Pseudobacter ginsenosidimutans: one gene and its partner. The protein of the gene in region 2 interacts with the protein of the main gene of each other region in a pairwise test. Links are inferred from orthologs where the notes say so. Each region holds a gene or a part of one and is shown on either strand. Other genes may lie near its edges. The genes, in order: FSB84_RS08050 and def.

Evidence for each region.
Region 1: the proteins of def (region 2) and FSB84_RS08050 interact in binary tests that used the Escherichia coli proteins (3 or more experiments, as listed by UniProt). The link is inferred for Pseudobacter ginsenosidimutans from one-to-one orthologs.

Annotation. Positions count from the first base shown.
Region 1 is NZ_CP042431.1:1,947,687-1,964,301, reverse strand. Bases 5,456-8,332 are described here. They hold FSB84_RS08050 (aspartate-semialdehyde dehydrogenase), read right to left. Parts: upstream 7,460-8,332; coding sequence 6,452-7,459; downstream 5,456-6,451. Other genes in these bases: FSB84_RS08045 (lamin tail domain-containing protein), read left to right, coding at 7,889-8,332; FSB84_RS08055 (DUF2461 domain-containing protein), read left to right, coding at 5,698-6,372; FSB84_RS08060 (helix-turn-helix domain-containing protein), read left to right, coding at 5,456-5,599. Outside these bases: FSB84_RS08070 (SusC/RagA family TonB-linked outer membrane protein), read right to left, coding at 1-2,609; NAD-dependent DNA ligase LigA, read left to right, coding at 2,864-4,963; more of FSB84_RS08060, read left to right, coding at 5,057-5,455; more of FSB84_RS08045, read left to right, coding at 8,333-9,703; FSB84_RS08040 (PfkB family carbohydrate kinase), read right to left, coding at 9,773-10,696; FSB84_RS08035 (TetR/AcrR family transcriptional regulator), read left to right, coding at 10,910-11,503; 1,2-phenylacetyl-CoA epoxidase subunit PaaE, read left to right, coding at 11,540-12,622; FSB84_RS08025 (glycoside hydrolase family 30 protein), read right to left, coding at 12,719-14,191; 1,2-phenylacetyl-CoA epoxidase subunit PaaA, read left to right, coding at 14,434-15,384; 1,2-phenylacetyl-CoA epoxidase subunit PaaB, read left to right, coding at 15,412-15,774; 1,2-phenylacetyl-CoA epoxidase subunit PaaC, read left to right, coding at 15,797-16,567; 1,2-phenylacetyl-CoA epoxidase subunit PaaD, read left to right, coding at 16,574-16,615.
Region 2 is NZ_CP042431.1:7,268,978-7,279,002, reverse strand. Bases 503-3,287 are described here. They hold def (peptide deformylase), read left to right. Parts: upstream 503-1,496; coding sequence 1,497-2,078; downstream 2,079-3,287. Other genes in these bases: FSB84_RS28415 (RluA family pseudouridine synthase), read right to left, coding at 3,047-3,287; FSB84_RS28420 (hypothetical protein), read left to right, coding at 2,091-3,050; ruvX (Holliday junction resolvase RuvX), read left to right, coding at 869-1,282; FSB84_RS28435 (4-hydroxybenzoate octaprenyltransferase), read left to right, coding at 503-867. In the rest of the region: more of FSB84_RS28435, read left to right, coding at 1-502; more of FSB84_RS28415, read right to left, coding at 3,288-4,117; FSB84_RS28410 (MBG domain-containing protein), read left to right, coding at 4,306-8,127; FSB84_RS28405 (glycosyl hydrolase family 28-related protein), read left to right, coding at 8,137-9,846; FSB84_RS28400 (hypothetical protein), read left to right, coding at 9,920-10,025. UniProt on the Escherichia coli protein: Removes the formyl group from the N-terminal Met of newly synthesized proteins. Requires at least a dipeptide for an efficient rate of reaction. N-terminal L-methionine is a prerequisite for activity but the enzyme has broad specificity at other positions.

The DNA of each region.
Region 1 (16,615 bases), 5.3 Mb from region 2 along the record:
TTGCCACCGATCGCATAAGTGAAGAGCACGCCAAGATCAAAACCTTTGTAGGAAAGATTACTGTTGATGCCTCCAACATAATCGGGGATCACACTACCAACAGGCATACGATAATCAAGAGAGAATGTCTTGGTTTTTTTACCGTTGAGATCTAACCAGATGGGAAGGCCATCATTCGGATCAACGCCAGCAAAACGTACAAGGTAATTGGTTCCCACCGGGTAACCGGGAATGATACGCGTATCGTTGGAACCTCCGCTCAATGCATCAGCACCCAGCTTACCGAGGCTGATCACTTCATTGTAGTTTCTGCTGATGTTTCCACCAACAGTCCAGCTGAGATCTTTTGTTTCGATCACTTTGGCTGTAAGACTTAATTCGATACCGCGGTTGACTATCTTGCCACCATCCAGATTTCTCCAGGCATTTGAGAATCCGGAATTGGGTTGGATGGCACCTTCCACCAGTTGATCAACAGTAGTCTTATTATAATAAGCGATCTCTCCACTGATGCGATTGTTCTTAAGAGAAAATTCCAGCGCCAGATCGAAGTTGCGCATGGTTTCCCATTTAAGATCGGGATTGCCGATATTATCAGGGAACAAGGTGGGATTAAACGCAAATGGTTGACCTCCCCTGGAGATCTTGGAGTAGTATGCTCCTGAAGGGATATCCGAATTACCCACAATACCATAGCTGGCGCGGACTTTCAGGAAACGGATCCAGTCGATATCTTTTACGAAATCCTCTTCGGAGATGATCCAGGCGGCAGATGCTGCGGGGAAGAAACCATACCTGTTATTGGGACCGAATTTGGAAGAGCCATCAATACGCCCTAAGAGTTGCAATACGTAACGGTCTTTGAAAGTGTAATTCACTCTGCCGAAAAAGGATACAAAAGTGAATGCATCGCTTTCTTCCATTTTCTTGATACCGTTGGAGACCATGGAGTCCCTTACATGTTTGTAGAGCGATTTGTTTTCCCAGAAGGGTTTGTCTGTATAAAAGTATATATCATCCTTAAAGCTTTCCTTTGTGAACTCCTGGATCTCTGAACCTGCCAGGAAACTGAAGCGATGGTCATCAAGCGGATTCCAGTTGTAGCTTGCAGTAATTGTACCGCTCATGTTCGTATTATGGAACACATAACGCTTAGCAATACCCGGTCTGTCATTATTCAAATAAATGGCAGACTCAAACTGGTCGTCGAAGGAAGTGAGGTAATCGATACTTCCAACAGCTTTGATAGTAAGATCCCTGATGGGTTGCCATTCTGCTCCTGCACTACCCCAGTACTTGTTCTCTGTGTTACGCCATTTGGTTTGATCACGGCGCAAGACCGGATTTGCACCAAGCCGGTAATACGTTTTATCATCGTTGTAGATTGGATAGATCGGTAATGCAGCAGACATAGCATCTCCTAAACCTCCTGCCCAGGCAGCAGGAACGCGATGGTTGTTACCATTGTTCCAGGAAAGATTGAGGTTGAACTTAAGATTCTTCAGCGCCTGGAAATCGAGATTGGCGCGCGCTCCCAAACGCTCATAGGCATTGCCTTTGATATAGCTTTCATCCTTTGCATAACTGGCGCCTACATAGCTTTTCAGCCATTTGTTGCCGGCAGTCATACTGGCATTGTGCTGATTGATGAAACCTGTAGTGGTCAATTCTTTCCACCAGTCAGTATTATTCTTTTCGGCCTGCTCCCAGGTTAGACCACCAGGTAACGGGGCTTTGCCCATATTGCCATCATTCTCCCAGGCTTCCTGGCGCATCTGCAGCCATTCAGGACCATTGAGGAATTTGGGACGCAGCGCCCAGGTAGTGGCACCTAAGCGGTTATTATAATTGAAGAGAGGTTTACCGCCCTTTCCTTTTTTGGTAGTAATGAGCACCACACCGTTGGCGCCACGACTGCCGTAGATGCCTGCTGCGCCTGCATCTTTGAGGATCTCTATGGACTCGATATCATTGGGGTTGATGGTGGCAAGAGGGTTCTGATTCTGCCCACCGCTGTTGCCGCGCTGAAAGGGATCGGCAATGATGGGCACTCCATCGATCACATACAATGGATCACCACCCGCACTTATGGATCCGATACCACGGATACGCACAACCGATCCCGAACCTGCCAGGCCGCTTCCCTGCACCACCTGTACACCCGGAGCCCTTCCCTGCAGGGAAGCTTCAAAACTCGGTGTAGGCAATGCCGTTATCTTATCCGATGTGACCTTGGCAATAGCGCCTGTTACTTCCCTGCGGCGTTGCGTACCATAGCCGATCACCACCACTTCATTCATGTTCACAGAAGATGGTTTCAGACTTACATTCACCACCAGCTGATCAGCAATGTTCACATCCGCACTCTCATACCCCACACCACTGAACACCAGGATGTTGGTATTAGCCGGAATTGTAATGGAAAATGTTCCCTCGGAAGAGGTGGAGGTTCCGCCGGACCCACCCTTGGGTGTAACCGAAATGCCCGGAAGCGGGGCACCGTCTTTTTCATTCGTAACCTTACCGGTAATTGTTTTGTTTTGCGCCCATGTAGCAGAGGGTAGCGCCAGAAGCAGAGATAGGATCCCCACAAGCAGTCGATGTGGCATAAACAATCGTTCTTTTAGTTTTTGTTGAAATTGCGTACAATCTACACAATACAAAATGTGTAAATTGTACACAATTTAGTTTAATTTCTTATTCTTCCAAAAAAATCTTGTAGCTGAAAATCAGTGCTGAACCAACGCCGTTAAGGTTTGTAAACCAATTATGATACTACTGAAGTACTTCCAAGTTACTGAATTTTATGTTGACTGATTGTATCCGAAGCTGTTGAACTAATTTTGTTTACCTTATATTTTATATGTACTCCCCAGATCAAACAAAAGCATTGCAGCAGTTGACAGAGAGCCTGCTGAAGAAGGACGACAAGCATCCTGTGACCACCAAAGAGATCGACAATCTCCGTGATGTTCTAAAGTTCCATGAGCACCGGTACTATATTTTGAATGACCCGCTGGTGGCAGACCAGGAATACGATAAGCTTTTCAAATCGCTGGAAAAACTGGAACAGGCGCATCCGGAGCTGATCACTTCAGATTCTCCCACACAACGCGTGAGCAAGGGCCTCACCAAAGACTTCCCGCCTGCACCGCACCTGGTGCCGATGCTTTCCCTGGACAATTCATATAATGAAGAAGACCTGCGCGACTGGGATCGCCGCGTACGCGAACTGGCCAAATCGGAGAACATTGAATACTGTATCGAGCCAAAGTTCGACGGGGCCAGCATTTCACTGATCTACGAGAATGATCTGCTGCAACGCGGCGCCACCCGTGGCAATGGCGTTGCTGGTGACGACATCACTACCAATATCAAACAGATCCGCTCTGTGCCGCTCTCCGCAAAGTTTTCGGATTACGGTATCCAGCAGATCGAGATCAGGGGTGAAGTGCTGATCAATAAGAACAATTTCAAAAAATACAATGAACAACTGATAGAGCAGAACCTGCCGCCACTGGCCAATCCCCGCAACGCGGCTGCCGGTACACTTCGCATCAAAGACCCGAAGGAAGTAGGTAAACGAAATCTCGAAGCCTTCCTCTACCACGTCAGCTATTACACTACGCTGCCTGGTAAAACGCTCGATGAATCTTTGCACACTCATAGCGGCAACCTCAATATGCTGTGGAACCTGGGTTTCCGCAGTCCCATGAAAGAGAAAAAAGTATTTAAGGGGATCGAAGATGTGATAGCATATTGCCGCGAGTATGAGGCTCACCGTGATGATCTCCCTTATGAGATCGATGGAATGGTGATCAAAGTGAACAGTATCGATATGCAGGACCAGCTGGGTATGACCACGCACCACCCGCGCTGGGCCATCGCCTTCAAATTCAAAGCGCGCCAGGCTACCAGCAAGCTGCGTTCCGTTGAATACCAGGTAGGCCGCACCGGCAGTATCACGCCTGTGGCCAAGATCGATCCCGTAGCAATTGGTGGTGTTACCGTTAGTTCCGTGTCTTTGCACAATGAAGATGTGATCCGTGAGAAAGACATCATGCTGGGAGATACTGTGCTGGTGGAAAGGGCCGGAGATGTGATCCCTTATATCGTGAAACCTCTGGCAGAACTGAGAACGGGATCGGAAAAGAGGATCGAGTTCCCTACCAATTGCCCCGTATGCGGGGACCCGTTAGTAAAGCCCGTGGATGAAGCTGTATGGCGCTGCAACAATATTAACTGTGAGGCACAAGTGGTGGAACGCATCATTCACTTCACCAGTAAGGATGCCATGGATATCAGGGGACTTGGAGATGCCATTATCCGTAAATTCTATGAACTGAAATTCCTGCACGATGTTCCCGGCATTTATGAACTGCCATTTGCTCAAATCAGCGCCAGGGAAGGGTTTGGCGAGAAGAGTATCTCCAATTTACAAGCCGCTATCGAGGCCTCCAGGGCACAGCCATTGCATCGTCTGATCTATGCACTGGGTATCCGGCATGTGGGGGAAACAACGGCAAAAACACTTGCTAACGCCGTCAAATACCTGCCGGAGATGGCGGACCTCTCAATGGAAGACCTCCAGGCTTTGGAAGATATTGGTCCGAAAGTGGCCGGAAGCGTGTACCAGTTTTTCCACAATTGGGACAATTTGGAAATGCTGAAAAAGCTCGAAAGTCTCGGATTGCAATTGAAAAATGACAGGAGCAATCTAACGGCGGAGGGCAACCTGACGGGACTAACGTTCTTGTTCACGGGAACCTTGCCAACGCTGAAACGCAGTGAGGCTGAGGAGATGGTGGAAACTAACGGTGGTAAGATACTGGGGTCCGTTAGCTCCAAGCTCAGTTACCTGGTAGTGGGGGAAGACGCAGGATCCAAGCTGGAAAAGGCCAAAAAGATAGCAACTGTTAAGATTATCACAGAGGCGGAATTCCTGCAAATGGTTAACCGCTGATCGAATCTTATTATTGTTTTTTGATATTCGCAGCTCTTTTTTTGTAACTTTAGCCAAAAGGAAAAGGCGATGATAAAAAAACTTCCAAACGAGGTGTGGAAACCACTTCAGTTTCCGGGCTGGAAACACCTCCGTAAAAAGTATGCGCTGTCATCTCACGGTCGCATAGCCAGCTATACAGAAGACGTGGTTGAAGACGGAAAATTATTGCAGGGTTCTCTGACCACTGGTTACAGAACGCTCAATCTGCACCGTCCAGGCAACAATGGCACGTTGTACATACATCGTGAAATTGCACGGCTCTTCTTAAAAAAAGCTTCACTGAAAGCGAAGTATGTGATTCACGACAATCACAACAAGCTCGACAACAATGTGAAGAATCTGAGATGGGCTACACTTGAGCAAATGATCGAGCATCAGCAAAACAGTCCGGCGAAAATTGCCTACAAGAAAGTGCAGGCAAACCGCACAGAAGGACTGAAACTGAATGCCGGCCAGGTGAAAGCTATTAAGAAAACCCTTACCGACAAGAACCGGAAACTCACCATCAAAAAGCTCGCTGAGAAATACGGCGTCAGTGAAATGACGATGTATCGTATCAAGAGCGGTGAAAATTGGGGACGCATTAAAAACTAACCAGGTCCAACTGCATTACAGTGGTGTGAATGGAGACGGCGCTCTGTCACACCACTTTTTTTATGCCCGCTCGCGAGCGGGTTTTATTTTTGCACTCTATGATACAATCATCTACCCTCACTTTCTTTCGCCAGTTGCGGAAGAACAATCACAAGACCTGGTTTGATGCACATCGTGCACAGTATGAGGCAGCGCGGAAAAACATAGAGGATTTCCTGCAGGCAGTGATCGATAAACATGGGAAGAAGGATCCTGATATAGCAGGGCTCACCGCCAAAAGCTGTCTCTATCGCATCAACAGGGATATTCGTTTTTCAAAAGATAAAACACCGTACAAGACACACCAGGCCGCAGGCATCACCAAAGGCGGAAAGAAGTCTCCGCTCGCAGGCTATTACGTGCATATAGAGCCTGATGGCAAAACGATGGTGGCAGGTGGCATCTGGATGCCTGAAGCAGCAAATCTCAAAAAAATAAGACAGGAGATCGATTACTGCTACGATGAATTCAACAAGATCGTCACTGCTAAAAAATTCGTCAACCAGTTCGGAGGATTATACCGCGGAGAAGATGTGAGCCTCGTGAAAGTGCCACAGGGATTTGAGAAAGACAATCCCGCTGCCGAATACCTGAAGTTCAAAAGCTGGCTAGCCAGCCGTGAGTTCAGTGATGCAGATGTTACATCGAAAGATTTCCTGAAAAAGGTGACTGATGCTTTTGAAACGATGCAGCCATTCCTTCAATTCCTCAACAGGCCATTGGAGCATGACTGATCAACCGCTTAAGCATTCATAAAATGAAAGATCCCGGTTCAAATGACCGGGATCTTTCATTTTATGAATGCATTGCTGATTACAACAATTGTTTGCTCACCAGGTACTCTGCAATCTGCACAGCGTTGGTAGCGGCGCCTTTGCGGAGATTATCGCTCACAATCCACAGGTTGAGTGTATTGGGCTGCGTTTCATCTCTGCGCAATCTTCCAACAAATACTTCATCACGCTCATGCGCATCTTTGGGCATAGGGTATTGTGCTGTAGCAGGGTCATCCACCAAAATCACGCCGGGAGCAGATTTCAGCAGCTCTTTCACTTCATTCAGATCGAAGTCGTTTGCGAATTCAACGTTCACGCTTTCGCTGTGGCCACCCATAACAGGGATACGAACGGTGGTGGAAGTAACGCGGATGCTGTCATCTCGCATGATCTTCTTGGTTTCGAGCACCATCTTCATTTCTTCCTTGGTGTAGCCATTGTCGAGGAATACATCGATCTGCGGGATCACGTTGAGATCGATGGGGTATTTATAAGCCATGGGATATTCGCCATTGCTGCCTTTAACGGCTTTGTCGCGCTCACCCATCAACTGATCAACTGCTTTCTTACCTGTACCGGTTACGCTCTGGTAAGTGGACACTACCACGCGTTTCACCTGGTATTTCTTGTGGAGGGGATTGAGTGCTACTACCATCTGGATGGTAGAGCAGTTGGGGTTGGCGATGATCTTATCGTCTTTACCCAGTGCATCAGCATTGATCTCAGGAACCACCAGTTTTTTGGAGGGGTCCATACGCCATGCGGAAGAGTTATCGATCACAGTAATACCGGCTTCGGCAAATTTGGGCGCCCATTCCAGGGAAGTGCTGCCGCCGGCTGAAAACAAGGCCACATCAGGCTTTGCAGCAATGGCGTCTGTCATGCTTACCACCTTATATGCCTTTCCCTTATAGGTAACTTCTTTGCCTACTGACCTTTCAGAGGCTACGGGAAGGAGCTCAGTAACGGGGAAATTCCTTTCTGCGAGGATTTGTAACATTTTGGTGCCTACCAGGCCAGTGGCGCCTACAACTGCAACTTTCATTGTTATTTCTGATTGTTTTTGGTGATGACTGTTTATAAGAATTTGTAATAAAAAAAGCCTTCCCGGGGGGAAGGCCTTTTGATATTTTTAGTTTGCACACAAAACTATCCTGAAACCTTCCCGTTATTGGGACGCTTCTTCGTACGCTTTGTATACTTCATAATGTTTTGCATGAGGAGCCAAAAATAGTTCGCAATTGTTGTTGTAGCAAATATTTTTTTTGAAGACCCTGAAACCGGTAAGCCGGGTGCCAGGCCTGCTTTCCATTAACGCTCGTTTGTTTTTCCCATCAAAAACTATTGACATCGCAAATCCAATCATTCCTCCTCCCCGTATCTTTCAATAGGCACTTTGCAACGTACATGGACAACCGAAAGAATAAACCATATTCTCTCACCCGGATATTTTGTCCATGTAAAAAAGTTCCTCATGCGATTCCTTCTTTTCATCACTCCTCTTCTCATTTGCATTCCGTTCATTTATTTTCTTCCCTGTTACCGGCTGTTCCGAAGCCCAACTCCATATCCTTTGAACGATATTCAATGGAGCAAAACTGACCATAGCCTCCCTCTTTCAAAACCTGCACCGGTAAAGCTTCAATCACTTATCAGCCGATACCAGATAATCATCACTGAGATCATGGCGGATCCATCGCCGCCTGCAGGATTACCCGAATATGAATACATCGAGCTGAAAAATGTTTCATCCAAACCTATCGACCTCAAAGGATTCAAATTGGGAGATGAAAGCAGCGCTGCCAGTTTCAACAACAGTATCATCATTCAACCCGACAGTTTCCTGATCTGCTGCTCCAATACTGCAGCTGCACAGCTCAAAGCATTCGGCGCCTGCATCGGGCTTTCCAATTTCCCTTCCCTCGCTAATGAGAGCGATATGGTGCAACTGATCTCTCCTGAGAACAATATCATTCATGCCATTCAATACCAGGCTGGCTGGTATCGCAGCAATAGTAAAGCTGAAGGCGGCTGGAGTCTGGAAATGATCAATACTTCCACGCCCTGTGCGGGAGGATCCAACTGGGCCGCGAGTCTTTCTCCCACCGGAGGCACGCCGGGCCATGCCAACAGCCAGCTTCCCGGGGAAGCAGACCATCACCCGCCTTCCCTGTTACACATTTATGCTGTCGATAATACCAAACTGGTAGCTGTATTCGACGAGCCACTGGATAGTAACAGCGCCGTACAACCGAAGAACTACCGGTTGGGCAATTTGAATCTGACACCAGCCTCCTGTCAGACTTTGCCTCCTGCATTCAACATGGTCCGGTTACAATTCCGGCAGCCATTGGAAACAAACGCAGTCCAGCTGCTGACCGTACAACAGGTGAAAGATTGTGCCGGCAACAATATCGGAACAATGCACACAGCAAAAGCCGGAATGGCATCTGCTGCGTCTCCTGGTGACATCATCATCAATGAGATCCTTTTTGATCCGCCACCGGAAGGTGCAGATTACGTGGAGCTCTTCAACCGGAGCAGCAGGATCATCAACCTGCAAAACTTATACAGCAGTAACCGAAATGATGCCGGCCAGCTGATCAACACAAAACGTATCAGCTCCACACCCTACCTGCTTTTTCCAGGTGAATATATTTTGCTCACAGAAAACCCTGATTGGGTGCAAAATCATTATACAATAATTGATAAACAGGCTATCAGAACAAGCCCACTGCCTTCACTTCCCAACGAAAAGGGAAGTTATGTTCTAAGCGATATCACGAATGTTGTTTTGGACGAATTGCATTATTCTGCTGATTGGCATTTTCCCTTGTTGTCATCGCCGGAGGCTGTTTCCCTGGAACGCATCGATCCTCTGCTGCCGGCGCAAGACAAACACAACTGGCTTTCCGCATCCGGTACATCGGGTGGCGGTACGCCCGGATATATCAACTCGCAATTCAAACCTGCTTCGCCCGGAAATGAAAAGTTTCAATTGTCTTCATCCATTTTTTCCCCTGGCCGCAATGATCTGTTGCTGATCCGCTATCAAAACACTGCACCAGGCACAGCAGGCTCTGTACGCATTTTTGACCTGGATGGGAAACCGGTACGCCAACTGACGGCCAATGCGCTGATGGGCGCCAGCGGCCACTGGGCCTGGGATGGATTAAGCGAAACGAAACAACCGCTTCCTTCAGGGATCTATATCATACAGGTGCAATGGTTCAATCAGGAGGGAGGAACAGGGAGGTGGAAGAAGGCAGTAGCACTGATGAGGCAATAGTGGAGAGCCCCGAAAATGCAGAAGGGCTGACCACGGGCCAGCCCTTCTGCATTCGTATATTGATACTGGTTATACCAGCTCGATATCAAAGTTCACCAGGTTCACAAACTGCTCGATCCTGGTATGGATATCTTCAGCTGTGATCTCTTTCAGACGCTCGGGGCCGAATTTCTCCACACAGTAGGAAGCCATAGCAGAACCTACAATGATAGCGGTTTTCATATTCTCGAAAGAAATGTCTTTTGTGCGGGCGATATGTCCCATGAAACCTCCGGCGAAAGTATCACCGGCGCCTGTGGGATCGAAAACATCTTCCAGCGGCAGTGCAGGTGCGAAGAAGACCTTGTCTTCATGGAAGAGAAGAGCGCCATGCTCACCTTTCTTGATGATCAGATATTTCGGGCCCATGTTCATGATGGTCTTGGCTGCTTTCACCAAAGAGAATTGTCCGCTGAGCTGACGTGCTTCACTGTCGTTGATCATAAGTACATCCACCATTTTGAGCACTTCTTCCAGTTCAGGCATGGCTGATTCCATCCAGAAGTTCATGGTGTCCATGGCAATGAGCTTTGGACGAACTTTCATTTGTTCGATCACTTTTTTCTGGATGATCGGATGAAGGTTTCCCAGCATAACGAATTCTGCATCGCGGTAGCTCTCAGGCAGTACGGGATCGAAATCAGCCAGTACGTTGAGATCGGTTACCAGGGTATCGCGCGAATTCATGTCCATATGGTAACGTCCGCTCCAGAAGAAAGATTTCTTATCCGGCACAACTACCACGCCATCGAGCTGAACTCCTCTTTTGGTGAGGCTGTCCATTTCTTCCTGAGGGAAATCGAATCCCACGATGGAAACCTGCTGAATCGGCTGAACGAAATTGCTGGCGGCATAAGCCACATAGGTGGCGGAACCACCCACAATCTGGTTCACTTTACCGAAGGGAGTTTCTATAGCGTCAAAGGCCATGGTGCCTACTGCGATCAATGACATAATTTGGATTTACTATTAATGAATTAGAACAAAAAATTTCGCAAACGTACAGGAATTTTCGCATCATCAGAAACCTGAATCGCCCGCCACATCTCCGGGCCCACCATATATGCAAATAATGTTGTTAGTGGATTTCCTGATACTTTTTGTAACTTCCTACAGATTTCCTCCTAACGATTGTTAGCTTTTATTTATCTTTGACTTTAATAACACATGGCAAAAATTAAAAGCAACCGCACCAGCACACGTAAAGACGTGATTATTTCCAAGGCAGCCATCCTCTTCCGCGAAAAAGGATACAGCGCCACTTCCATGCGCGACCTGGCCGAGCATGTAGGCGTAGAAGCAGCCAGCCTGTACAATCACATCAGCTCCAAAGCCGAGATCCTCCAGGAGATCTGTTTCCGCGTAGCTACCAATTTCATGTCGCATATCGAAGAGGTGGAGCAAAGTAAAAAGACTGAGATCGAAAAGATCGAAGCCATCCTCCGCTACCATATCAAAATGATGGTAGAGCGTTATGAAGAAGTTTACGTGAGCGACCGCGAATGGAAACACCTCACCGATCCTTATCTCTCCAATATGCAGGGGCAGCGCCGCGCTTACCGCCAGCGTATCGGCAAGATCATCGAAGATGGCATTGCCAAAGGAGAATTTAAAAAGATCGATGCGCCAACTGCCGTACTGATCATGCTCCACGCAGTGAGCGGGATCGAAAGCTGGCACAGAAGCAAAAGGAAGATCGAGGGCGACCAGCTGGAGAACTCCATGGTGGAGATCCTGGTAGGCGGCTTGCAGAAACCTTAGCCTTCACAATTGAACCAATCAAAAGAAAGATAATAAGTGGCTACACATTTTCACTCCCTGACGATTGCAGACATACGAAAAGAAACCCCCGAATGTATCTCTGTAGTATTTGATATTCCCGAAAGCCTGAAGGAAGCCTATAGTTTCCGGCATGGACAGAACATCACCCTGAAATCGGTGGTGGATGGAGAAGAGCTTCGCCGCTCGTATTCCATCTGCAGCAGTCCCGGCGATAAAGAGCTTCGCATCGCCATCAAGAAAATGCAGGACGGCCGCTTCTCCACATGGGCCAATGCTACATTGAAAAAAGGAGATATCCTGGAAGTGTTGCCACCAACCGGGAAGTTCTATACTGAGCTGGATCCCGCGCATAAAAAGCATTACCTCGCTTTTGCTGCCGGAAGCGGCATCACGCCTATTCTCAGCATCATCAAAACAACGCTGGCCATCGAGCCCAACAGCAGCTTTACTCTGGTGTATGGCAATCGCAACCGTGGCAGCATCATCTTCAAGGAACAACTCGAAGCCCTGAAGAATGTATTCATGAGCCGCTTTGTAGTGCATCATATCCTCAGCCGTGAAAAAACAGATGCCGCTATCAACTATGGCCGTATAAACGCAGAAAAAGGAAAGCAGCTGGCAGCAAAACTGATCGATATACATGCGATCGATGATTTCTTCCTCTGCGGTCCGGAAGAAATGATCTTCGAAATGAAGGACTGGCTGGAACAGGAAGGCATCGATAAAAAGAAAGTGCATTTCGAATTGTTCACTACACCCGGACAAAAAGCAGGCACACAAAAATCAGCAGAAGAGAAAGCAGCCTTCACCGGCAAAGTGAGCAAAGTGACCGTTAAAGTGGATGGTATCGCTTTCGATTTCGATCTTCCCTATGACGGAGATCCGCTGCTGGACGCAGCTCTGAAACAGGGCGCTGATCTGCCTTTCGCCTGTAAAGGCGGCGTATGCGCCACCTGCCGCGCCAAAGTAGTGGAAGGCGCCGTGAGCATGGACAATAACTATGCACTGGAACCCGATGAGCTGGAAGGCGGATTCGTTCTTACTTGTCAAAGTCATCCTCGTTCAGAGAAAGTGATCGTAGATTTCGACGCCAGATAAAATTTTCTTCTGAAATAGCTCAGCCGGCATGAGAACATGCCGGCTGTTTTATGATTGCTACGCGGCATTAGCCACGAATGTTAGAGACGAAGTTCTTTACCATTGGATCGTTACGATCGAATGCGGCAAACTCACCAGCTCTGCCGCTTTGCCCCCTATCCACAGGTGATAGGGAATTCTCTTTCCGCTATCGTTCATCACTACTACCACCATTTTTCCATCAGCATTTTTGAATGCTGTGGTCAGCAATTCACTTCTGCTGCTGGAGCTGATAATGCGTTTGGCGCCGGGCTTCACGAATTTGGAAAAATGCCCGATATAGTAATAAGCGTTCATGAAAATCAGTTCTCCAGTTTTTGTATCCGCATGAACAGGAGCGAAACAGAAATTCTGTACATGGTTGGGGCCGCCTGTTTCATCCAGCAGGATATTCCAGTCGGTCCAGGCGCAGGTACCGTTGTTGAAATCATTGATCATGTTCCTGCCATAGATCTCGCCCCATTGCCATTGGTTGATCTGATTTCTGTTGAATGGGCCGTTGCAGCCTTCAGTGAAAATGAGATTGGTGGAAGGATATTGTTCGTGTACGCGTTGCAGGTTGAGGAACTGCGGATCGCCACCAGTCCAGGTTTCGTACCAGTGGAAACCGATACCCCATAAGTATTTCGCAGCATCGGGATCATTGAGCACAGTGCTGGCGCGTTGATAGAGGAGATCCCGGTTATGGTCCCAGGCGATGATCTTCTTATCATTCATTCCTGCTTTTTCAAGTGTGGGCCCGAGATAGTTTTTCAGAAAGTCTCTTTCCTCTTCTGCAGTGTAGATACAGCTTTCCCAGCGCTGCCTTGCCATTGGTTCGTTCTGAATGCTCAATCCCCAGATGGGTATCTTTTCCTTTTCATATGCCTGGATGAATTTCACATAATAGTTTGCCCATGACTGATAGTAGGCAGGTAATAATTTGCCTCCGTGAAGCAGATCATTATTATCCTTCATCCAGGCGGGAGGGCTCCAGGGGCTTGCGAACAATGGGAGATTGCCCCCGGCAGCCGCAATGGCCTGCTGAATGAATGGTACCCGGAATTGCAGATCATGTGCGATGCTGAAAGAAGACAGGCTGCTGTCTTTTTCTTTCACATAAGTATATGGAGCGGAAGAAAAATCACAGCTATGGATATTGGTTCTGGCCATGGTATAACCGATTCCATCTTTATCGCTGAAGTAAGCAGTGAGGAACTGTTGTTGTTTGTCTTTCGGCAGTTTGGCGAATGTTTCAGCAGAAGCGTCTGTGAGCGCACCGCCGATGCCCACCATGGTTTGAAACGAAGTAGACGGATCCACAAACACGCAGGGCTGTGATTCCAACGGCTGTCCGAAAGCTTTGAAGGCAATGGTATCAGTTACGGACAAGCGAAAATTTGAGCTGTCTGCCGTGGTGAACACAGTAGCCCGTACACCTTCCATGTTGATAGTGCTGGAATCTCCGCCGGTCTTTTTTTCCTGGGGCTGACTGTTCTGTTGGCAGGAAGCCATACCCAATACTACGACTGTCAGAATGCAAAATTTCATTGTGTGCATTTTGTTTAAGATGATAAATAGAACCGGAAGGAGCCCCATCGGTTTGCATTACAGTGGGGAACTGCCTGTACAGGCAGGCATTAATAGCGCGTAGCTCATTTTTGGGTACCCTAAAAGTATTAAGAATTCGTGAAATTCAGCGTATGCCATTTTTCCTCGAAATACCACTAACGATTGTTAGCATTCGTGGAGAAATTTTGTTACCTTTGGGTTCTCATCTAAAATGTATCATTATGTCTGTTCAGGAACTGGAGAAAATCTTCCAGCAGAAGATCGATCAGGAGATCAAGATTGAGCCTAAGGACTGGATGCCGGATGCTTATCGCAAAACGCTGGTACGCCAGATCAGTCAGCACGCTCACAGCGAGATCATCGGCATGTTGCCGGAAGGCAACTGGATCACGCGCGCCCCAAGCCTGAAGCGCAAAGCAATTTTGCTGGCCAAGGTGCAGGACGAAGCCGGTCATGGTCTTTATCTCTATGCCGCCACTGAAACACTTGGCACCAGCCGTGAACAGACGATGGACGACCTTATTTCCGGGAAGGCCAAGTATTCTTCTATTTTCAACTATCCTACATTGACCTGGGGCGATATCGGCGCCGTCGGCTGGCTCGTTGATGGAGCCGCTATTTTGAACCAGGTAATGTTATGTCGCACGAGTTACGGTCCGTATTCTCGCGCCAATATCCGCATCTGTAAAGAAGAGAGTTTTCACCAGCGTCAGGGTTTCGAGATTCTGCTGGTGCTCAGCCAGGGAACACCCGAACAGAAAGCCATTTGCCAGGATGCCATCAACCGCTGGTGGTGGCCATCTCTGATGATGTTCGGTCCGAAAGATGGTGAATCCACTCACTCGGAGCAGAGCACTATCTGGAAGATCAAACGCAAGAGCAATGATGAACTGCGTCAGCAGTTCGTGAACATGATCGCAGAGCAGGTGAAGATCCTCGGTATGACCTTACCCGATCCTGATCTTAAATACAATGAAGCAACAAAGAATTATGATTTTGGAGAGATCGACTGGAACGAATTCTGGAATGTGGTAAAAGGGAATGGTCCCTGCAACAAGCAAAGGCTCGATACGCGTCGTAAAGCGCATGAGAATGGCGCCTGGGTCAGAGCAGCCGCTGAGGCACATGCTGCAAAGCGCGCGGCACGCAAACAACAACAGCAGGTAGCCTAATCACTCCAATCAAACGCATCAACAATCATGAATATCAATATCACAAAATATTATTACGGCGATATCCCTGAGGAAAAGGGAGGCGGCAATGCTGCTCAAACCGAAAGCTCTGCCAACTGGCCTTTATGGGAAGTGTTCATCCGCAGCAAACAGGGCCTCGATCATAAACATGTAGGCAGCCTGCACGCCACCGACGCACAGATGGCCATCGAAAACGCCCGCGACGTATACACCCGCCGTATGGAAGGCATCAGCATCTGGGTGGTGGAAAGCAAGTACATCCACGCTTCCAATCCCGATGATGCGGAAGCATTCTACGAACCGGCCAATGATAAAGTATACCGCCATCCAACGTTCTACGATCTGCCGGATGAAGTGAAACATATGTAAGCCACTATTAACCGATCACATCTTGCAACAAACACTCATCAACTATAGCCTGTACCTGGCAGACAATTCCCTGATCCTCGCACAACGCAATGCAGAATGGTGCGGACATGGACCTATACTGGAACAGGATATCGCCTTAACAAATATTTCCCTTGATCTCCTGGGGCAGGCGAGGAGCTTCTATCAATACGCAGCCCAACTGATCAACACAGACAATCCATCTGCTACACCGGCATCTGAAGATTCACTCGCGTATCTCCGCGATGTGTACAACTTCAGGAATTGCCTGATCACTGAACTGCCGAATGGGGACTGGGGCCAAACAATCCTCCGCCAGTTCTTTTTCAGCTCCTGGCAATTTTTGCTGTATCAGCAAATGAAGCTCAGCTCTGATCAAACACTCGCAGCTATTGCTGAAAAATCATTGAAAGAAGTAACTTACCATCTGCGCTGGAGCAGCGAATGGGTGATCCGTTTAGGTGATGGCACGGAAGAAAGTCACAACAAGATGACCAAAGCCCTGGAAGAGCTCTGGAGTTTTACCGGCGAAATCTTTGAACCGGCTCCATTTGAGAAAGCCGCTGTAGAAGCAGGTTTCGGCATCGATCCGGTAAGCCTCAAAGATGCCTGGATGCAGAAAGTTACTGAGATCCTGCAGGAAGCCACCCTCACGGTGCCGGCTCCACGCTGGATGCAAACAGGTGGCAAAGAAGGAAAACACTCAGAGCATCTTGGATTTGTGCTGGCGGAAATGCAATTCCTCCAGCGCGCCTATCCCAATGCAACCTGGTAATATAACATGTCTAACGTAACCGACATATCAACCCGTCAGGTATGGGAG
Region 2 (10,025 bases):
GTAAAATTCTCGCATACGATATTTGCGATGCCCTTTGCTATGATCGGCCTGGTGCTGGGATTTGATTCCCGAAAATATTATCATATGGCTGAGCCTGCTCCCGTGTGGAAACTGTTCATCCTGGTTGTACTCTGCATGGTGTTTGCCCGCAGCGCGGCCATGGCCTTCAACCGCTGGCTGGATGCAAAATTCGATAAGCTCAATCCCAGAACAGCTATCCGTGAGATACCGGCGGGAATACTGAAAGCAGACAGTGTGCTTTGGTTCACCATTGTATGCAGCGTCCTGTTCATTATTTGCACCAAATTCATCAATCAGATCTGTTTCAATCTTTCTCCCATTGCACTTCTGGTGGTGCTGGGCTATAGTTATACCAAACGATTCACTCCGCTTTGTCATTTGATCCTCGGGCTCGGCCTCAGCCTGGCGCCCATCGGAGCTTACCTGGCAGTAACAGGTGAGTTCGCCCTGCTGCCCATCTTCTTCTCTGTGGCAGTGGTTTGCTGGGTAAGTGGTTTCGATATCATCTATGCTTTGCAGGATGAAGCATTCGACAAGGCCAATAAATTACATTCCATTCCTGCTGCGCTCGGTGGGGCCAAAGCGCTCCGCGTTTCGGAGCTGCTGCACCTGGTGAGCACTGCCTGCGTGGTGGCCGCCGGAGTGTATGGACATTTCCATTGGCTCTACTGGATCGGTGTGGTTGTATTTGCAGGCATGCTGCTGTATCAGCATTCCGTTGTAAAACCAAACGACCTTCGAAGGGTGAACCTGGCTTTCATGACGGCCAATGGCATTGCCAGTGTGGTGTTTGCGGTTTTCGTGATCGCTGATCTGATTGTTAATCCAACATTACACGGTCACTGATATGCCTAGGATCATCGCAATAGATTATGGTGGAAAGCGTACAGGCCTTGCCGTTACTGATCCGCTGCAGATCGTGGCAACAGGACTTACCACTATCGATACACCTCAGTTATTCAAATATCTCAAGGAGTATTTCAGTAAGGAACCTGTGGAGCTGATCCTCATAGGAATGCCCACCAACTGGGATGATTCCGATACACATGCCACTCCGCTGGTGCGGAAAGCCATCGAGCGGCTGCACAAAGAATTCCCGCAGATCCCCGTCAAGACCGTTGATGAACGCTACACCAGCAAAATGGCCAAACAGGCCATGCTGCAGATGGGCATGAAAAAGAAGGAAAGGCAGAACAAAGCCCTGGTGGATGAGATCGCCGCTACCATCATGTTGCAGGAATACATGCAACAAAATAGCTGATTTTCAAATTTATACAAGCTGTGTACAGTCACTCGCCTCCTGGCGGGTTACTTTTATTTAGTTCCTCCGGCGACGCGGCGTTCGCCAGCGGCCAACAAACACGGATCACTCGCCGGGAGGCGATCCACTCCGGCCCTCAGCCCCTTGCTGTTACTGTTTTTTGGATTAAATTTGCCGAATTCACTAATAATCAAGTAATCAAGCAAGTAATAAAATGATTCTTCCAATTGTTGCTTATGGCGCGCCCATTCTCAGGACTGTTGCAAAAGATATCAACCCTGATTACCCGGGCCTGGCGAAGCTGATAGAGGATATGTGGGAAACGATGTACGCATCCAATGGAGTAGGGCTGGCCGCTCCGCAGATCAACCGCGATATCCGTTTGTTTGTTGTTGACAGTGCACAGATCTTCGAGAACATGGATTCAGATGATGACGACAGGAAACATCCCGATGCACCCGGCATTAAGCAGGTGTTCATCAACGCACATATCAAATCCCTCGATGGAGAAGAATGGGCTTATAACGAAGGCTGCCTCAGCATCCCCAAGATCCGTGAAGATGTGTATCGTGCAGCTGAAGTAACACTGGAATATACAGACGAAAATTTCGTTCCTCAAACAAAGACCTTCAATGGTATCACCGCCCGCGTGATCCTGCACGAATATGATCATATCGAAGGAAAGCTCTTCATCGATTATCTGAAGCCACTGAAGAAGCGTATGTTGAAAGGCAAGCTCGACGATATTTCCAAAGGGAAAGTACGAGTTGATTATAAAATGACATTCCCCAGGTAACGGCGTTCAGGCATGAAGTTACCGGCGATAATATCCTTACTCTGTATCAGTTCTGTGGCCTTTGCACAGAAGGATACTGCTGTTGGAAAAAGAGATACCCTGCCCGTGGTGATCGGAAAAAAAGCCGTCACACTCAAGGAAGTGGTAGTGCGCAGCAATCTCAATGTACCTGCATTCATCGATCGTATCAAAGAAGACACCAGTTTCTACAAGGCTTTCCGCAATCTGAAAGTACTGGGCTATTCTGCGCTTAATGATATCCGTATGCAGGACAAGTCTGGTAACGTAAAAGCCACACTGAACAGTAAAACAAAACAGGAAACCCGTAATGGCTGCCGCTGGATGATCACCGAGAGTGAGCAATCCACTGGTGATATGTTCGATAAGAAACACAATTTCAATTACTACACAGCTGAAATGTATGCGGGTCTTTTCTTTGCGAAAGACACTATCTGTGGCGAGAGCAATATCGTGAAAGGCACCAGTTTTACCATGGAAGGCAAGTCGGGCATCGAGAAGCACAAGGAGCAATTGAAGATGCTGTTCTTCAATCCCGGCAAGAAAATACCCGGCATTCCCTTCATCGGGAATAAGATCGCTATTTTTGAAGAAGGCGCTGCAGAGCGATATGATTTTTCCATCGATATGGACCAGTTCAAAGGCGAAATGTGTTATATCTTCAAAGTAACGCCCCGCGAGGATCTTACAAGATCAGAGAAAGACAATATCGTGATCAATGAAATGACCACCTGGTTCAATATCGAAACCTGGGATATCGTGGCCCGCAATTATGATCTAAGCTATGGTGCGGGCGTTTATTCCTTCGATGTACATATGGAAGTGGAGATGACGAAATTCGAAGACCTGGTGGTTCCCAAAGTGCTTCGCTACAACGGCTCCTGGAATGTGATCTTCAAGAAGCGCGAACAGGGCGTATTTACCGCCACCCTGTTCGATTTCAACAGGCGCTAGATAATATTTTTCACTTTTACATAATTCCTCCATTTGTCGATAAGCTGTTGCATATCGGAGGGGATCTCGCTTTCGAACTGGATATGCTGGCGCGTGCGCGGGTGTACGAAGCCGATAGTTTTTGCATGCAGTGCATGACGCGGGCAAATAGCGAAGCAGTTATCTACAAACTGTTTGTATTTGCTGAATACGGTTCCTTTTACGATGCGGTCGCCGCCGTATAATTCATCGCTGAAGAGGGGATGGCCGATATGTTTCATGTGCACACGGATCTGGTGGGTGCGGCCTGTCTCCAGTTCGCATTGCACCATAGTTACGTAGCCCATGCGTTCGAGCACTTTGTAATGGGTGATGGCTTCCTTGCCGTATTCACCGTCAGGGTAGGCATCAAAGATCTTGCGGAAACGCTGGTGACGTCCGATATGGGCATTCACCGTGCCGCTGTCTTCCGCTACATCGCCCCAGACCAGCGCTACGTATTGGCGGTGGATGCTGTGGTCGAAGAATTGTTTGGCGAGACTGCTGGCGGCCTTGCCTGTTTTGGCCAGCACCATGAGGCCTGAAGTATTCTTATCGATCCGGTGAACCAGTCCGAAGCGGGGCAGTTCATCGGTATTGAGGTCTTTATTCTGTTGCAGAAGATGGTATGCCACCCCGTTGATGAGGGTGCCATTGGGGTTGCCGCTGGCGGGGTGTACAACCAGACCTACAGGTTTGTTGATAATAAGGATATCATCATCTTCATATTCGATCCTGAGCGGCATTTGTTCCGGCACTATGTCTTCTCCCTGTACTTCCTTATCGGAATACACTACAATTTCTTCACCTGGTTTGATCTTGTGGTTGCTCTGCACCTGTTTACCGTTGATGAGTACACGACCGCTTTCGATGGCCTGCTGCACTTTGTTGCGGGAGGCGTTCTCGATACGGGCCACGAGGAACTTGTCGAGGCGCATGGGCTCCTGTCCACGGTCAATCACCAGGCTCATGCGCTCGTACAGCTCTTCTGAGCCATCCTGGCTTTCTTCCATTTCGTTCAGTGCGTCTTCGTTGAGTTGAGTAGTCATAACGGGAAATAGGCAAATTTCCGCAAAGGTACACCCATGCTGCTCATATACAAAATCTGGTTAATTACATACAATTTCCAATTGTCCGCATTTTTGTCCGGGGATCAAAGCAATAAATTGTTGGATTATTGGTTATCAGGATTATTTTTACGGAATACGTATCTCAATACCTGACAAACCCAAACTGAATGTTCCGAACGCTACACCCTCTACTTGTATTGACAGCTATTTTGTTTTTTATCCCCTCCCTGAAAGCCCAGGTGGATGTTTCTGCCACCGGCGGAACAACCGCTGCTGCTTATGCTACCCTGAAAGCGGCATTCGATGAAGTGAATGCCGGTACGCACCAGGGGGCTATTGTAATCACCATTGGAGGCAATACCACTGAAACTGCTACTGCCACGCTGAATGCAAGCGGATCGGGTGGCGCCAGTTATAGCAATGTGTTTATTGGTCCCGGCATTGGTGTGAACGCAGTGGTCTCCGGTAATATCAACAGCGGTCCAGTGATTAAATTGAATGGGTCTAATAACGTAACCATCAATGGTTCCAATAATTTCAGCACTACCAGGAACCTGACCATTACCAACACGAGTACCGTTTCTGCCAATGTGCTGCAGATCGGATCAGCCGGCACTACGCCCATTCACGATGTAATTGTTAAGAATACGATAGTTGTCAACGGTAGTAATAACAGCACAGCTATATTGGTTGGAGATGCCGCTGTAGTAGGAAGTCCGGGCTATTTCAATTATATCACATTTCAGAACAACAGTATCAGGAAAGCTTATATCGGGATTTACGTGTATGCAGTGGTGGCTGCCGCCAATGGTAATGTGTTGGTAGACGGGAATTATATGAATTCCGGCGGAGCTGATGCTATCCGTCTGGTAGGAGTATACGGGCAAGGCGTGAACGGATTTGTGATCCGGAACAATTATATCGGCAATTTCGAAAGCACCAGCGCTGAATTCGACAGGGCCATCTGGCTGGCCACTGCTACCACCAATGCCACCATCACCAACAATACAATAACAGGATTGAGCTATAGCGGTACCAGTTCTTATGCTCCTATCGGTATCAATATTTCTCCCGGGGTGACTAATAGCAATATCGATATAACCGGCAATACGATCAGCAATCTTTCCAGCAGCGGAACATATTTGCCAACAGGCATTTTCCTGTACAGCGCCATGTCCAGTGCTATCATCAACAATAATAAGATCAGTAACCTGAAAAATACGAACACTGCCGGATATGGCGCAGCGGGCATTCTGTTACAGACCAGTACTAATGCGGCAGACGTAAGAGTGCAAAACAATTTTGTTTGGGATATTGCCGGTTATGGCTCCAATGGATATGATGCAAATGATAACGGCAATGGGATAGTGATCGATGGTGGCGGTGGGTATAATATCAATTTCAATACCGTTGTATTGAATACGAATCAGACTCTTGCCGGCGGTCACCGGGCATCCTGTCTGTTGGTCACCCAAAATGTAACAGCAGCGGGAGCTTTGGGCCTGCGCAATAATATTTTTGCCAACCTGCAAACGGTGGGCAATGCCAACAGCAGGCTGGCCATTTCCAACCTGTCAACTGCCGGTTCAGGCGTTTTCAGCGCCATCGATCGCAACGTATACTTCAGCACCAGCACCAACCTGAGCAGTACCGGCACCAATGCCAGTATTACCAATACACTGGCGCAATTGCAAACTTCACTGGGAGGCAATGCGAATTCATTGAACATTCAACCTGTATTTGTTGGTGCGAATGATCTGCACCTGAACAGGGATCTGAATACAGCCATCGATGGGAAGGCTACACCAATAGGAGGTATCGGTACAGATATCGACGGAGAGGCCAGGAATGCCGCCACGCCTGATCCCGGCGCGGATGAGTTCATTCCTTGTCCTGTAATTACCGTCAATACTCAACCGCAACCTGTTAATATTTGCGCCACTGACAATACCAGTTTTGGTATAACGGCAACCAATGCACTAACTTATCAATGGCAGGCAGATGATGGCAGCGGTTTTGTTGATATCGCCAATTCCGCTTTGTATGCCGGCGCTACCACCAATTCGCTGACGCTCACCAATGTTCCGGTTGCCAACAATGGATTTGTTTATCGATGCGTTGTAACAGCAGGGACCGGTTGTAATCCGGTGAATTCCGACCCCGCGGTTCTTACAGTTGGAACGCCGGTTGCCATCAGCGCTGATCCTGCGGATGCCACCATCTCACATCTCGATAACGCAAGTTTCACTGTTACCAATACAGGTTCCGGGCCTTTCACGTATCAATGGCAGGTGGATGATGGCGGGGGCTTTGCTGACCTCGCCAATACCGGTGTGTACAGCACGGTGAATACTGCCACGCTTACTATTACGGGCGCCACTGTTGCCATGAATGGTTACCAATACCGTTGCCGGGTAACCGCCTGCGGATCGGTAACCAGCAACGCCGCTACGCTTACGGTGAACCAGCTTGCGCAAACATTGAATTTTGCAACGCAGACCAATGGAGGAACAGTTACTGTTACCTATGGCGATCCGGTGATCAACGGAGCAGCCAGTGCTTCATCAGGATTGGCGGCCACTTATACCTCCGGTAATGCTGCCGTAGTGGATGTGAATGCAACCGGGCAGGTCACTATCATTGGTGCAGGCTCCACTACCATCACGGTATCACAGGCCGGGGATGCAGTATATCTTCCCGCCACCAATATCAGTTTTACAGTTACGGTGCAACCGAAGGAAATAACAGTTAATGCCGGATCACTCACAAAGATCTATGGCGATAGCGATCCTTCATTCACCTATACAGTCAATACACCGCTGCTTGGTGGTGATGTATTTACAGGTGCACTTGACCGTGATCCCGGTGAAAACACGGGTATGTACCAGATACTGCAGAATACGCTCACGGCAGGACCGAATTACAATATCACATTCAACAGCAATATCCTCACCATCACGCCCAAAGATCTTACTGTTACCGCTGATGATAAGACCCGGCAATACGGTGTGGCCAACCCTCCGCTTACTTTGACTTACTCCGGTTTTGCCTTCACCGATGATCCATCTGTGCTTACAACAGCTCCGGTTGCCAGTACATTTGCAGTGCCCACCAGCTGGCCCGGCGATTACCCGATAACCATTGCCGGAGGAACTTCAGCTAATTACACTTTTACATTTGTACCGGGTAAACTCACGGTGGAAGCCATTTTGCTGAACATCCACGAACAACCATCCGGTAGCATGATCTGCGCAGATGCAAGGGCCACTTTCAATACTGCTGTAACGGTTACACCTTCCATTGCACCTGTGACCTATCAATGGCAGTACAGTGCGGATGGAAGTACCGGCTGGTCGGATCTTTCACAGGCCAGTACCGCCAGTTTTCAAACGAAGGCCAATACACCTTCAGGGTTTTATCGTTGTAAGTTCACTGTGCCGGGTACTGATTTCTATTCACAGCCTGCGGAGTTGACGATGTTCCCGCTGCCGGGGATCAGGGCAGCGAAGTCGAACGATATCGATTGTGCATTCAACAGCGCCAGGTTGGGCGCAAGTGGTGGTGTGAGCTACCAGTGGACGCCCGCCGGAGGCCTCGATAATGCCAATAGTCCCAATCCCATTGCCACGCCAGACAGGACCACTACTTACCTGGTGACCGGCACCGATGGAAATGGATGTAAGGGCTCCGACAGAATTACTGTAACTTATACTCCATCTGAATACAATGTGCCCAATGCTTTCACCCCGAACAATGATGGTAAGAACGATTGCTTCGGTGTACGGCACTGGCAGAAGGTGACGGATTTCAGTCTCAGTATTTACAACCGTTATGGTGCAAGGATCTTCCACACTACCGATGTGAGCAAATGCTGGGATGGTACAATCAACGGTGTGCCGCAGGCTACCGGCAGCTTTGTGTACTACATCAAATGCATGGCCCCTTGTGGACTGATCGAAAGAAAAGGCAGCTTTTTGCTGATGCGATAAATTGTAAAAATGGGAAAGCGGTTACTTATTGGCGTTATATCCTTCTTGTTCTGTTTCCAGCCATCAGCCCAGGTGAGACCTGGTGCTGTGATGAGCTGGACCACCATCGAAGCGGAGGATATGCACACTAATGGTATCCTGCTTCAGCAAAGCACAGACCCGCATTTGGTGGAAACAGAATCCTCAGGAAGAATGGCAGTACGGCTTGAAACGAAAGCACATTTTATTGAAACCATTGCACCCGTTTTTTCCAATACATTAGTGATCCGGTATAGTCTGCCCGATAATGCAATCGGAAAAGGCCTGAGTTCTTCGCTGGATATTTTAGTGAATGGAAAAACTGTAAAAAATTGCGGCATCTCATCTTACAATAACTGGCTGTATGGTCATTATCCATTTTCGAATGTTCCTGACACCGGCAAGCCCAGGCATTTCTATGATGAGGTCCGCATCAAAGATATTAATATCAGCAAAGGAGATATTGTTCAGATCAGGCGCGGCAATGAACAGGATGATAAAGCTGCGTATTGTATCATCGATCTCATCGATTTCGAAGAAGCCCCTCCGGTATTGGAGGCTCCGGAAAATATAATTTGGGTAACCGATCCTGTATTCAAAAAATATCTCCAACAGGATGACTATACACTTGTATTCAGGAAATGTATAGAACAAGCGGCAACAACGAAACAAACAATCTGGATACCACCCGGTGAATACAAGATCTCCGGTGATCTTATTTTTCCCTCCAACATAAAAATGCAGGGTGCGGGTATCTGGCATACGATCCTCAAGGGAGACAAGAACCTTTATGCACAGGCCAGCAGGAGAGTGCGGCTGAAAGGAAAAGGCAGTAATATCCATCTGTCGGATTTCAGTATCGATGGCGCACTGAATTACAGAAGCGATAAAGAGGACAATGATGGTATCGTAGGATCATTCGGCGAAAATTCATCCATCAGCAATATCTGGATCGAACATACGAAAGTGGGGATTTGGGTGGAAAACTCAACAGCACTGAAAGTTTCCGGTTGCCGGTTTCGCAACACTATTGCCGATGGGATCAACTTTTGTGTAGGCATGGCGAATTCGATCATGGAAAACTGTACAACGCGTGGCACGGGCGATGATGGCTTTGCCATCTGGCCTGCTTCGTTTGGTAAACAACAATATAAACCCGGTAATAATCTCATTATACATTGCACGGCACAATTGCCTTTTCTGGCCAATGGTGCGGCAGTATATGGTGGAGAAAGCAATAGCATCCGTCATTGCCTGTTCACGGATATAACGCAGGGGGCGGGGATCTTGATCAGTACTACATTTCCAACAGAAAATCAAAGCAGGGGCATAAACAATAATTTTTCCGGAACAACAATGCTGGACTCCTGTGTAATTGAGAGCAGCGGAGGGTTTGATCATGAGTGGGATTGGCGGGGTGCTATCGAGATTTGTACGGATAAAAGAACCATTGCCGGTTTGGTGATCAAAAACATCGTCATCAAAGAAAGCCTTTCAAATGCCATCCGCATCATCTCAAAAAATACAAACGATAAAAAAGGAATACTGAAAGAGGCAGAACTGATCAATATCAGCACAGAAGGAAAAAAAGAGAAAAATGGACTGCTGGTTGTGCCAGGAGCCAGCGGATCTCTCAGACTGATAAAGGCTGGTCTGCCGGTATCGGTGCCTGAGGAGGGCAACTTCAGTATCCTTCATTAAGGTCTCCGATGCGTTAACTCTTTGCAAATTTCCTCAGGCTGACATACCTTACATGTAATAGAATTCACAAATCATGAAAGTACCGTTATTGATGATCTGCTTACTGGGATCGATCCCTGCTCTCTTTGCACAGAAAGAGGAACTTGATTATGCTGTTTCTAACCAGGGAGATACAGTTT